3 regions of the Labrys sedimenti genome follow, and region 2 is predicted to be linked to each of the others. Evidence: riboswitches for the same ligand, from Rfam matches in the RefSeq annotation. Region 2 holds a riboswitch; each other region holds the start of a gene.
The links. A riboswitch is a leader RNA that binds a small molecule or an ion and turns the genes downstream of it on or off. The one in region 2 is predicted to bind cobalamin.
Positions count from the first base shown of each region.

Region 1: another riboswitch for cobalamin. It lies ahead of U1R88_RS00745 (TonB-dependent receptor plug domain-containing protein); the one in region 2 lies ahead of U1R88_RS23985 (CbtB domain-containing protein).
Region 3: another riboswitch for cobalamin. It lies ahead of U1R88_RS00735 (ribonucleoside-diphosphate reductase subunit alpha); the one in region 2 lies ahead of U1R88_RS23985 (CbtB domain-containing protein).

Region 1 covers NZ_JAXOUF010000001.1:158,785-163,180, forward strand. Annotated here, with positions in the region: gene metE (5-methyltetrahydropteroyltriglutamate--homocysteine S-methyltransferase) at 1-870, opposite strand, end outside; cobalamin riboswitch at 1,134-1,330, opposite strand; cobalamin riboswitch at 1,421-1,613, shown strand; gene U1R88_RS00745 (TonB-dependent receptor plug domain-containing protein) at 1,727-3,649, shown strand; gene U1R88_RS00750 (fumarate hydratase) at 3,798-4,396, shown strand, end outside.
Region 2 covers NZ_JAXOUF010000010.1:69,565-73,960, forward strand. Annotated here, with positions in the region: gene U1R88_RS23975 (UDP-glucose dehydrogenase family protein) at 199-1,515, opposite strand; gene U1R88_RS23980 (histidine phosphatase family protein) at 1,633-2,187, opposite strand; cobalamin riboswitch at 2,238-2,368, shown strand; gene U1R88_RS23985 (CbtB domain-containing protein) at 2,402-2,614, shown strand; gene U1R88_RS23990 (CbtA family protein) at 2,633-3,397, shown strand; gene U1R88_RS23995 (J domain-containing protein) at 3,843-4,396, shown strand, end outside.
Region 3 covers NZ_JAXOUF010000001.1:154,307-158,702, reverse strand. Annotated here, with positions in the region: gene metE (5-methyltetrahydropteroyltriglutamate--homocysteine S-methyltransferase) at 1-1,418, shown strand, start outside; cobalamin riboswitch at 1,521-1,739, shown strand; gene U1R88_RS00735 (ribonucleoside-diphosphate reductase subunit alpha) at 1,848-4,396, shown strand, end outside.

The sequences.
Region 1 (4,396 bases), on a different contig from region 2:
TGCCCTTGCCAGGTCGAGATGCAGGCCGGCTGCCGGAAGGGCGAGCGCCAGATTGAGATTGTCGCCCAGGCCGCCGAAATAGCTCGCCACCATGATCTTGAGATCGGAGACTGTACCGGCCAGGACATCGTAGGTCTGGCGCAGCGCCGTGCGTGTCCGCTCGTCGAGATCGAGCACCAGGCAGGGCTCGTCGAACTGCACCCAGTCGGCACCGGCCGCGGCCAGCCTGCGCAGGATCTCGGCATAGACGGGCAGAAGCCCGGGCAGGAGGGCGAGCGGATCGAAGCCGGCATCCTTGCCCTTGCCGAGCAGCAGATAGGTCACCGGCCCGATGAGGACGGGATGGGTGTGGAAGCCGAGCGTCGCGGCCTCCGTGAATTCGTCGATGGGCTTGGTCGAGGCGAGCTCGAAGGCCTGGCCGCGGCGAAATTCGGGAACCATGTAATGGTAGTTGGTGTCGAACCATTTGGTCATTTCGAGCGCGGGAAGCCCGCCGCCGTGGCCGCCATGGCTGCAGCCCATATTACCTCGATCATCGTGGTCGCGACCATCATGGCCGTGGCTGCCGCGCGCCATGGCGAAGTAGGTGGCAAGCGAGACCGGGCCGCCTTCCCAGCCATAGTGGCGGGGAATGGCGCCGACCGTCGCACTCATGTCGAGGACCTGGTCGTAGAGCGAGAAATCGTTGGACGGGATATGGGTGACACCGAGCAGGCTCTGCCGGGCCCAGTTGCTGGCGCGCAGCTGGGCGGCCGTCGAGAGCAGGGCGGTTTCGTCCTGCTTTCCGGCCCAGAAAGCCTCCAGGGCCGTCTTGAGTTCGCGGCGCGGACCGATGCGCGGCGTGCCGAGTGTCGAGATTGGAATGGACATGCGTGTCTCCTGCCGGTGACCGATGGGTCCCGGTTTGCGGTGAATGGAAGAGGGGAGCGGAGCAGCGGCGCGCCGTCAGGGCACGCCGCAACGCATTCGTCGTCGGGCAGCCGGATTGGCCGCGCCTTCACGCATGACGGCAGTTTGAAGCTTGAACATCGGCAGACCCCATGAAGAACTGGGGGCAAAGGCCGTACGGGAGCGCCTGACCTGCCAGGAACTCTGGCTCTGGTCACGCAACCACCGGGACACCCCGCCCGAGGACGTTTACGTTCGTCGGGGCAGGTCTCCTGGCTCACGGGTCACCGGGCCTGCCCGCCTTCCCACCCGCGAAAAGCAGGCAGTGGCATGATGAGCAAGCTCTCGCCGTCTACAGTTGCGGGGGCAGCGCCGGCATCGCACCGGCTTCCCTCTTAGCTTCCATCACGAGGATGGAAGAACCTCGACCACGCGAGCAGACGCCAAGGCACGCTGAAAGTCAAGGCTGATATAAAGACATGTTTATATAGGCATTACATCTCTGGCGAGTTGACGGCGCGGGCCGATCCGACTACGGCGTCGATGTGACGGTTCCTTTCGAGGATCAAATGGGAACGCGACGAGGGCCGATGCCCGAAGCGCGGCTGCCCCCGCAACTGTGAGCGGTGAGTTCCTGCCAGAACGGCCACTGGATCGCGATCCGGGAAGGCGGCAGGAGACGGCGATCCGCCAGCCAGGAGACCTGCCGTCAGCCGTGGTCACGCGCGACGACATCGGGCGGGGTGTTCCGATGGAAGCCGAACCGTTTGCGCCTCCGGGCATGACGGTGCGGGCCTCCTCGCGGTGACGGCCACTGGACGTCGCGACGAGGTCTGACGTGATCAATCGTTTCCCTGCAGCCGTATTGCCCGGTCTCGGGCTTGTGCTTTTGGCTTCCCTTGCCGCCTTGCCGACCCTTCCAGCCCGGGCACAGCCGGCGGCGGGCGACGAGCCGATCGAACTCGACCCCGTCGTTGTCACCGGGGCGCCGACGCCGGCCAGCCAGCTCGGCAGCGCGGTCACGGTCATCACGGCCGAGGAGATCGAGAAGGGGCAGCGCCGCACGGTAAGCGATGTGCTGGCCACCGTGCCCGGCCTCAATCTCGTGCAGGCCGGCGGTCCGGGCAGCCAGACCGCGGTGTTCATGCGCGGCTCCAACGCCAATCACGTCAAGGTGCTGATCGACGGCATCGATGTCGGCGATCCCGGCAATCCCAACGGCGCCTTCGATTTCGGCAAGTTGCTGGCAGGCGATGTGGAGCGGATCGAGGTGCTGCGCGGCCCGCAAAGCGGCCTCTGTGGCGCCGATGCCATTGGCGGGGTGATCGCCATCACCTCCAGGAAGGGATCCGGCACGCCGAAACTGACGGCCATGCTGGAAGGCGGTTCCTTCGGAACCTTCAACCAGCGCATCAGCCTGAGCGGCTCGCACTCGATGTTCAACTATGCTTTCGGCATCGACCATCTCCGTGCCACCGACACGCCGGTGACGCCGACCGACCTGCTGCCGCCCGGCCAGAGGGCCATCGGCAACCTCTATGACAACAAGGTCTATTCGGCCCGGCTCGGCGCTGATTTTACCGACAATCTCAGCGCCAGCCTGATCGCGCGCTACTCCGATTCGAAGCTCCTGTTCACCGGCGATTCCTTCACCGGGCCGAATGCCCTGCACAGTTCGCAGACTGAAGGGCTTTTCCTCACGCGTGGCGAGGTCGTTTGGCACTCGCTCGATGATCGCTATCGGACCGTCCTGGGCATCGACTATCTCAGGGATCGTCGGCGCAGCGTACCTTCTCCGGAAAACATGACGCCGCCATCGACCAGCATCGGCGAGCGCCTGAAGTTCGACCTGCGCCAGGAGGTCGCAATTACCGATGACCACAAGCTCACTCTCGGGCTGGAGCGCGAGAATTATCGCCTGCAGGCCGAAGACCTGACCGCCTCCAGCGGCAATTCGGCGGCTTTCGCTCAGCTCCAGTCCAACTGGTTCGAGAATTTCTACCTGACCTCGAACCTGCGCTACGACCGCAACGACGATTTCGGTGGCCATCTGACCTGGCGCGTCGCGCCCGCCTATACGATCGCGGCGACCGGGACCTTGCTGCGTGCGAGCTATGGCACCGGCTTCAAGGCGCCGACCCTCAGCCAACTCTATCGCGATTATCCGCCCTTCTTCTATGCCAACCGCAATCTGAAGCCCGAAGAAAGCAGCGGTTACGACGTCGGCTTCGAGCAGCCCCTGTTCGCAGACCGCCTGCGCATCGGTTCTACCTTCTATTACAACCGCATCCGCAATCTGATCGACTACAACGACACCTTCACCACCAATGTGAATGTCGGCCGGGCCACGACCTATGGCAATGAATCCTTCGTCTCGGTCCGGGTGAACCAGCAGATGTCCTTGAGAGGGGACTATACCTTCACCATCGCCCGCAACGACGTCACCGAAACAAGCTTGTTGCGCCGGCCCAGGCACAAGGCAAGCCTTGAGGTTGACTGGTCGCCGACGGAGGCGCTCAACCTGTCGGCCATGGTGCTCTATGTCGGCTCCTGGATCGACGGCAATCGCAGCTTCTCGATCCCGCGCCTAAAGGCTTCCGGCTATGCGACGGTGAATCTGGCTGCGGACTACAAGGTCAACGAGCGCGCGAGCGTGTTCGCCCGCGTCGACAACCTGCTCGACCGCCGCTACGAAACCCCGGTCGGTTTCCAGCAGCTGGGGATTGGCGTCTATGGCGGCGTCCGCCTGAGCGCTTTCTGACAGGTGATGCCCATGCACTCGGAGTTCGCCTTCAGCATGGAACGATTCCAATTGATCATAGGCAGCGGCGAGAAAAGCGACTACATCAGGGCCAAACTGGCGGCGCCCTGGCCCCGCCTCGGCTCGTCCTGATCCGGAGACCCTCTCCATGCCCGATTCCGCCTCCAATGCCCGCTATCCCCATGTTCCCCTGTTTCCCCTGGGAGCGGACGAAACGCCCTATCGCAAGCTGACCAGCGAAGGCGTGCGGGTCGAGAAGCTCGGCGGCAGCGAGATCCTGCAGGTGGATGGCGAGGCATTGCGGCTTCTGGCCGAGCAGGCCTTCATGGACATCAACCATCTCTTGCGCCCCGGCCATCTCCAGCAATTGCGCAACATCCTCGAGGATCCCGAGGCGACGGACAATGACCGCTTCGTCGCCTATGACCTGCTCAAGAACGCCAATATCGCCGCCGGCGGCGTGCTGCCCATGTGCCAGGATACCGGCACCGCCATCGTGATGGCCAAGAAGGGCCGCAAGGTCTGGACGGAGGGCGAGGACGAAGGCGCCATCGCCCAGGGCATCCGCGATGCCTATGAGAAGAAGAACCTGCGCTATTCGCAGCTGGCGCCGCTGTCGATGTTCGAGGAGAAGAACACCAAGACCAACCTGCCGGCGCAGATCGACATTTCGGCGGAAGGGGAGGAGGCCTACAAGTTCCTCTTCGTCGCCAAGGGCGGCGGTTCGGCCAACAAGACCTTCCTCTA
Region 2 (4,396 bases):
ACCATGAGTTGGGACTTGATGCAAATCCGCAACAGGCCTGTGATTTCTCGCGCCTGCGCTTGAGAGCCGTAGAGCTGCATTCGGTTGTGTGCGAAGCCGGGCGTGCTGGCCCGCCCCAAACGAGGCGAAGCCCTCCCCAGCCTTCTCAAGCCAGCCGCGGCTGCGCCCGGTCGCGCAAATATCCGGGGCTTCGTCAGCTCAGGGCACAGTCCCCTCGCGCCCGATGCTCTCATAGCGGAAGCCGTACCGCTTCATGTCTTCGAGCCGGTAGATGTTGCGCAGGTCCACGATCACCGGGCGGGTGAGCAGGTTCTTGACCCGCTCGAGGTCGAGCGCCCGGAACTCGTCCCATTCAGTGACGATCACTGCGACATCGGCGCCATCGAGGCAGTCATAGGCACTGGAGCGATAGTCGACATCGCTCAGAACCTTGCGGGCCTCCTCCATCGCCTGGGGATCATAGGCCCGCACCCGTGCGCCCTTGTCCTGCAAGGCGAGCACGATCGGAATCGAGGGGCTGTCGCGCATGTCATCGGTGTTCGGCTTGAACGCAAGGCCGAGCAGGGCCACCGTCTTGCCGGCGATGTTGCCGTCCAACGCCGCGATGACGCGGCGTGCCATCGCCGCCTTGCGGGCATCGTTGACCCCGACCACCGCCTCCACGATGCGCAGTGGCACGCCATGCTCCTGGCCGGTGCGCAGCAACGCGAGCGTATCCTTGGGAAAGCACGAACCGCCGAAGCCCGGCCCGGCATGCAGGAATTTGGAACCGATGCGGTTGTCGAGACCGATGCCGCGGGCCACCTCCTGCACGTTGGCACCAGCCTTCTCGCACAGGTCAGCGATCTCGTTGATGAAGGTGACCTTGGTCGCCAGGAAGGCGTTGGCGGCATATTTGATCAGTTCGGAGGTGCGCCGGGCCGTGAACAGCAGCGGCCCCTGGTTGAGATGGAGCGGGCGGTAGACCTCGCCCATCACTTCGCGGGCGCGCTGCTCCTCAGTGCCGACCACGATGCGGTCCGGGCGCTTGAAATCCTCGATCGCCGCGCCTTCGCGCAGGAATTCGGGGTTCGACACCACGCTGACATCGGCATCCGGCCTGACCTCGCGGATCAGCCGCTCGACCTCGTCGCCAGTGCCGACCGGCACGGTCGACTTGGTCACCACCACCGTGAAGCCCTCGACCGCCGCGGCGATCTCGCGCACCGCGCCATAGACATAAGACAGGTCCGCATGCCCGTCGCCGCGGCGCGAGGGAGTACCGACAGCCAGGAACACCACGGCCGCATCGCGCACGGCGGGGGCGAGCTCGGTGGTGAAGGACAGGCGCTTCTCGCGCACATTGCGCGCCACCAGATCGTCGAGGCCCGGCTCGTAGATCGGCATGCGCCCGGCCAGCAAGCCCTCGATCTTGGCCGGATCCTTGTCGACGCAGGTGACGACATGGCCGAAATCGGCGAGGCAAGCCCCCGTCACCAGGCCAACATAACCCGTACCGATCATTGCAACGCGCATGACATCAATCCTGTTTGGGCGACTAACCCGTCAGAGCCGTGTCTACAAAAGGCCCGGCGACATGCCAATGACGAAAAAGGAAAAGCAGCTCTGCCGGAGGGCCTTGCCGAGACGCCTCTACGCCCCTAGCCGCAGCGACCAGCCGCGGGCGGAAGGCCTGAGATCAGCGCTCGCCAGCGGGCCGGCCTCGATGCGCCAGAAGGAACGAGGCTCGCTGCCGAGGACATGAACGATCGCCGCGCGCAGCACCGAGGCATGGGTAACGGCCAGCGTGTAGCCCTCGAACCGCCCGCCATCGAGCCAGGCACCGACCCGTGCAATCACGGCCGCAATGCTCTCACCGCCATGCGGGCAGGCCTGCGGATCGGTCAGCCACGCCCCAAGCGCTTCGGGCTCGGCGGCGGCCACCGCCTCCAGGCCAAGCCCCGCCCAGCGGCCATGGTCGCATTCGCGCAGGACCTCGTCGATTTCAGGATCGAGGCCGAGGGCATGCGCCGTCTGGCGGGCCCTGAGCGCCGGACTGCTCAGGACGCGGGTCGCCTTGGCGAAACGTCCCTGCTGGTCCCGAGCCGCCTTCTCCCCCCTCGCGTCGAGCGCCTCGTCGAGTGGAAACCCCGCCGCACGCAGTGCGGGCGTCGCTCCATGGCACAGCAGGATCAGGCGTGGCGTCATGAAGGCAATTCCCCAAGATAAAGTCGCTTCCAGAATATTGACATATCCGTGACTTGCGCTCTTATGGAAGAGCTTTGCCAAGGGTGGGAAGCCGGTGGAATTCCGGCACGGTCGCGCCACTGTGAACGGCGGCGCTGCGGCGTCAATCCGGAAGTCAGACCTCTTCCAAGGCAGCATGACTCGTAACGGGACGCGTAATCCCAAGGAGCTTTTCATGACCACCGCAACTCTGGCACCCGTCGCCCAGCAGCCGATCGCCATCCCGGTCCGCGAGATCCTGCCCTGGGCGCTCTTCACTGTGCTCCTGGCTGTGCTCGCCATCTATTTCGTTGGCGCCGAACAGGGCGCAACCTCGCTGATTCCCGGCGTCTACATCCACGAATTCGTGCATGACGCCCGCCATCTGCTCGGCTTCCCCTGCCACTAGGGCGCATAGGCACACGACATGGTTAGATCGCTTTTGATCCGGGGGATGCTGATCGGCATCCTGGCCGGACTGTTTGCGTCCGGCTTCGCCTGGGTGTTCGGTGAGCCCCAGGTCGACGCCGCCATCGCTTTCGAGGAAAGCCACGCCTCAGAGCCGGCTCCGACGGCTGCCCCGACGCCCGGCGCCGCGCAGGCGGCCGCGGCCCACGATCATGAGGAAGAGCCGGTCAGCCGGCCGGTCCAGGCCAGCTACGGCCTCGTCACCGGCATGGTCGTCTATGGCGCAGCGCTCGGCGGCATCTTCGCCCTGATCTTTGCCTTCGCGCAGGGCCGGATCGGCAGCCTCAGCCCGCGCGCAACCGCCGGATTAATCGCCCTCGTCGGCTTCGCCGCCATCATGGTGGTGCCACAGATCAAATATCCTGCCAACCCGCCGGCCGTCGGCAATCCCGACACCATCGGCCTGCGCACCGCCTTCTATTTCGGCTTGATCCTGCTGTCCCTCGTGACGATGGCTGCGGCTCTCGGCACCGCGAACCGGCTCGCTGCCAGCCTCGGCCGCTGGAACGCCAACCTCGTGGGGGCGGCAGCCTATCTGGTGGTGATGGTCGTGGCCATGCAGATCCTGCCGACGGTCAACGACATCCCGGCCGATTTTTCGGCCACGGTGTTGTGGAAGTTCCGCATCGCCTCGCTCGGCATTCATGCCGTGCTGTGGGCGACGCTCGGGATCGCCTTCGGCATTGCAGCACAGAAATTGCTGCAAGCCCCCGCCCGCCGCTGAAAAGAAGCCGGGCACCGCGTCAAACGTCGCATTTTTACAACACTGGCTCGATTTCAGGCCGGTTTTCAAAATTTATTTCATTTCGCACTTGCGAAATGAACCGATGAGGATCAGTTTAGGGACGTGGCGGATGCGCCTTTGCGCTCCTCCACTGCCCTCCTTGGGCGTTTCCTCCCTAAGACTTGGGCCGCCATTGGGCGGCCTCTTTCTTTTTTGGGTCGACAGACCCCATATTTCAGATTGTGCAGCGGCATTCCGCCTTCGATTAACCCCTGAGCAAAGCGTGTTCAGGTATGAACGCTTGTCGCTCTCGCTGTTTGGTTTCACGCGTCTTTGCGATTTGATGTGCTTCGTTCGATTTACAAAACGCTCTTGCGTCCAAGCTCGCGCTTGCCCATTTGTGTTCACCCTCGCATAGTGTGTCATTATGGATCTGGACTCGCCCTTGTTTGATCGCATCCGGGTGCGCCCAAGGGCCGAAGAGGTCCAGCCGGCGAGCGTACGGCTATGCGAACATGCCGGTTGCCGGAACGCCGGCGAATTTCGTGCGCCCAAGGGGCGCAACCGCGAAGGCCAGTTCTGGCATTTCTGCCTGGAACACGTGCGCGACTACAACAAGACCTACAATTATTTCGCCGGCCTGCCGGACGACTCGGTCAGCGCCTATCAGCGCGATGCCGCCACCGGCCATCGCCCGACCTGGACGATGGGGGTCAATCCCTGGTCCAAGAAGCGCGGCGAAGGGCCGCAACCCGGCCCCGAGATCCATGACGGCTTCGGTTTCTTCGACGAGGATCACGGCTTCCGCCGCCCGCAAGGAACGCCCGAACCCGAGAGGCGGCGACTGAAATTGCTGGAGCGCAAGGCCCTTGACGCGCTCGATCTGCCGGAAACCGCCAGCGGCCCCGAAATCAAGGCGCGCTACAAGACGCTGGTCAAACGTCTCCATCCCGATGCCAATGGCGGGGATCGATCCAGCGAAGATAAATTGCGCGGGAT
Region 3 (4,396 bases), on a different contig from region 2:
GGCGCAGCGACCTGACCACCCTTCTCGACAGGATCGAGCCCGATGTCGCGGCTCTCGGCGCGCATCGCGTGGTGCTGGCTCCCAGCTGCTCCCTGCTGCACGTGCCCTATGACCTTGCGCTGGAAACGGAACTCGACCCCGAGCTGGGCAAGTGGCTCGCCTTTGCGGTGCAGAAGATCGGCGAACTCAAAACTCTGGCGACTGCGCTGGTCGATGGTCGCAAAGCCGTCGGCGAAGCGCTTGGCAGCTCGGACGCGGCCGCAGGCTCCCGCCGTGTATCCGATCGTATACACAATCCGGCCGTCGCCGATCGCATGGCCGCGATCAGACCGGCCATGCACGAACGCCAGCATCCCTACCCGCTACGCCGTCGCGCCCAGGAATGGCTTGGCCTGCCGTCATTTCCCACCACAACGATCGGTTCGTTCCCGCAGACGAGTGCCGTGCGCACAGCCCGCGCGGACCATGCAAAGGGTCTTATCGGCGATGCCGATTATCACGGCTTCCTGCGCCAGGAGACGGCGCAGGCCATCGCCTGGCAGGAAGAGATCGGCCTCGACGTGCTGGTGCATGGCGAGTTCGAGCGCAACGACATGGTGCAGTATTTCGGCGAGCAACTGGCCGGCTACGCCTTCACCCGGCACGGCTGGGTGCAGAGCTACGGCTCGCGCTGCGTGCGCCCGCCGATCATCTATGGCGACGTCTCGCGTCCCCGGCCCATGACGGTGGATTGGGCGCGCTTTGCCCAGTCCCTCACCAGGCGCCCCGTCAAGGGCATGCTCACCGGGCCGGTCACCATGCTGCAATGGTCCTTCGTGCGGGACGACATCGAACGCGAGCAGGTCTGCCGGCAGATCGCCCTCGCCTTGCGCGACGAGGTCGGGGATCTCGAACAGGCCGGCATTCGCATCATCCAGATCGACGAGCCGGCAATTCGCGAGGGGCTGCCCCTCAGGCACGCCGAAAAGGAGGCCTATCTTGCCTGGGCGGTCGCGTGTTTTCGTCTTGCCTCCTCGGGTGTCGACGATGCCACCCAGATCCACACCCATATGTGCTACTCGGAGTTCAACGACATCATCCATGCCGTCGGTGGCCTGGATGCGGATGTGATCTCGATCGAGACTGCCCGGTCCAGAATGGAGCTGCTCGATGCGTTCCGGGCCTATCGCTACCCCAACGAGATCGGCCCCGGCGTCTACGACATCCACTCTCCCCGCTGCCCCGGCGTGGCTGAAATGCGCGACCTCCTCACCAAGGCGCAGGAACGGATCGCCGGCGACCAGCTCTGGGTCAACCCCGATTGCGGCCTGAAGACCCGCAGCTGGGCGGAAGTCCGGCCGGCTCTCGCCAACATGGTTGTTGCCGCCCGTCAACTTCGTGAGGAGACCACCCCGGCGCGGGCGGCGACATCCGCCTGAAAAAGTGTGCCGGGGCACGAATTTTGTGCCCCTGCATACTCTGTCCCCATTGAAAAAAAGGGCGATACACACCATCTATTGACAGATAGGCACCAAAGCATACTAGATACGGTATTCACAGGTCGCCGGATTCGCCTCCGGCGCTAATAGGGAATCCGGTAGGCCTTAGGGCAAAGCCGGGGCTGCCCCCGCAACTGTAAGCGGAGAGCGGCTGTCGATTGGCCACTGGCCGAGAGGTGGGTTTACCCCACCCTCCCCGGGAAGGCAGGCAGTCCGCAACGACCCGCGAGCCAGGAGACCTGCCTGTGGATGCGTATCGTTTCCTCGGGCGGGGTGCCCCGACGGATCGCCTTGCTCGCGGCGCGTCATCCTGCGTCGGCGCGGAATGCGCTCCTCGGCCCAAGCCTCCAACATATTGGGGTTTGCCGAATGTCTCTTGATCTCGAAACTGCCACGACCACAAGGAAGCCTTTTCCAGGTACCGGCGCCGACAAGGCGTCCCCGGCATCCGAACCCGGCTACCAGGTCATTCGCCGCAATGGCGGCGTCACGCCTTTCGATGCTTCGAAGATCGCAGTGGCCCTGACCAAGGCCTTTCTCGCCGTCGAGGGGAACAGCGCCGCCGCTTCGCGCCGGGTGCATGACATCGTCGCCGAGCTCACGGCCCAGATCGTCGCCGGCCTGACCCGCCGTGCCGATGCCGGCCGCACCTTCCATATCGAGGATATCCAGGATCAGGTGGAACTCGCCCTGATGCGCGGCGAGCACCACAAGGTGGCGCGCGCCTATGTGCTCTATCGCGAACAGCGGGCCCAGGAGCGCGCCGCCAAGGCCGAGGCACAGGTCGCCGCCGCCCCTGCCCTGCGCATGAAGACGGCGGATGGCACTTTGCAGCCCCTCGACCAGACGCGCCTTGTCGCCCTGGTGCGCGAGGCCTGTGCAGGCCTTGCCGACACCCATGCCGAAACGGTGCTGAACGCGACCCAGCGCAACCTCTATGACGGCATCAGCCAGGACGAACTGGCGCTTGCGCCAATCCTCGCCGCCCGTACCCTGATCGAGACGGAACCCGATTACGCCAAGGTCAGCGCCCGGCTCCTCAACGACAAGCTGCGCCGCGAAGCGCTGAGCTTCGTCGGAGGCCATCCCAAACAGGCGACGCAGGCCGAGATGGCGAGCCGCTACGCCGAATATTTCCACGATTATATCAGCATCGGCATCGCCAACGAATTGCTCGACCCGGAGCTCGGGCGCTTCGACCTCGCCCGCCTTGCAGCCTCCCTCAAGCCCGAGCGCGACCTGCAATTCGACTATCTCGGCCTGCAGACGCTCTATGACCGCTATTTCTTGCATGTTCGCGGCACGCGTTTCGAGCTGCCACAGGCCTTCTTCATGCGCGTGGCCATGGGCCTGGCCCTACGCGAAATCGACCGGGAAGGCCGCGCCATCGAGTTCTACGATCTTCTCTCCTCCTTCGACTTCATGGCCTCGACGCCCACCCTGTTCAATTCAGGCACGCTACGCGCCCAACTCTCCTCCTGCTTTCTGACCACGGTGTCCGACGATCTCGAAGGCATCTTCAAGGCGGTGAAGGACAATGCCCTGCTTGCCAAATATTCCGGCGGCCTCGGCAATGACTGGAGCAATGTGCGCGGCCTCGGCGCCCATATCAAAGGCACCAATGGCGAGAGCCAGGGCGTGGTGCCCTTCCTCAAGGTCGCCAACGACACCGCCATCGCCGTCAACCAGGGCGGCAAGCGCAAGGGCGCGGTCTGCGCCTATCTGGAGACCTGGCATGTCGACATCGAGGAGTTCCTCGATCTGCGCAAGAACACCGGGGACGATCGCCGCCGCACCCATGACATGAACACCGCCAACTGGGTGCCTGACCTGTTCATGGAGCGTGTCGAACAGGACGGTCCCTGGACCCTGTTCTCACCCGACGAAACGCCGGACCTGCACGATCTCTACGGCCCCGCCTTCAAGGCCGCCTATGAGGCGCACGAGGCGCGCGCCGCGCGCGGCGAGCTCAAGGTCTTCAGGCAGGTCCGCGCCCTGGACCTGTGGCGCAAGATGCTGACCATGCTGTTTGAGACGGGGCATCCCTGGATCACTTTCAAGGATCCCTGCAACATCCGCTCGCCCCAGCGGCACATCGGCGTGGTGCATTCCTCGAACCTGTGCACCGAGATCACGCTGAACACCTCCCATGACGAGGTGGCCGTGTGCAATCTCGGCTCGGTCAACCTCGCCGCCCATGTCGATGCCGACGGGCTGATGTTCGACAAGCTCAAGGCGACGGTGACGACGGCGATGCGCATGCTCGACAACGTCATCGACATCAATTTCTACACCATTCCCGAGGCGCGGCGCTCCAACCTCAGGCACCGGCCCGTCGGCTTGGGCATCATGGGTTTCCAGGACGCCCTGCAGAGCCTGCGCCTGCCCTATGCCTCCGATGCCGCCGTACGCTTCGCCGACGAGAGCATGGAAGCGGTGTCGTTCCACGCCATCTCGGCTTCTGTCGATCTGGCAGCCGAGCGCGGACGCTATCCCAGCTTCGACGGCTCGCTGTGGTCGCAGGGCATCCTGCCGATCGACTCGGTGGGCTTGCTGGCCGAAACGCGCGAGGGCGCCAACTTCGACAGGCGCTCTACCTTGGCCTGGGATGGGCTGCGCCAGCGCGTGAAGACGGTCGGCATGCGCAATTCCAACACCATGGCGATCGCGCCGACGGCGACGATCTCCAACATCTGCGGCGTGTCGCAGTCGATCGAGCCGGCCTATCAGAACCTGTTCGTGAAATCGAACATGTCGGGGGATTTCACGGTGGTCACCTCGGCCTTGGTCCGCGACCTCAAGGCGCGCTGCCTGTGGGACGAGGTGATGATTTCCGATCTCAAATATTTCGACGGTTCCCTCGGCCAGATCGATCGCATCCCCGAGGATCTGAAGGCTCTCTACGCCACTGCCTTCGA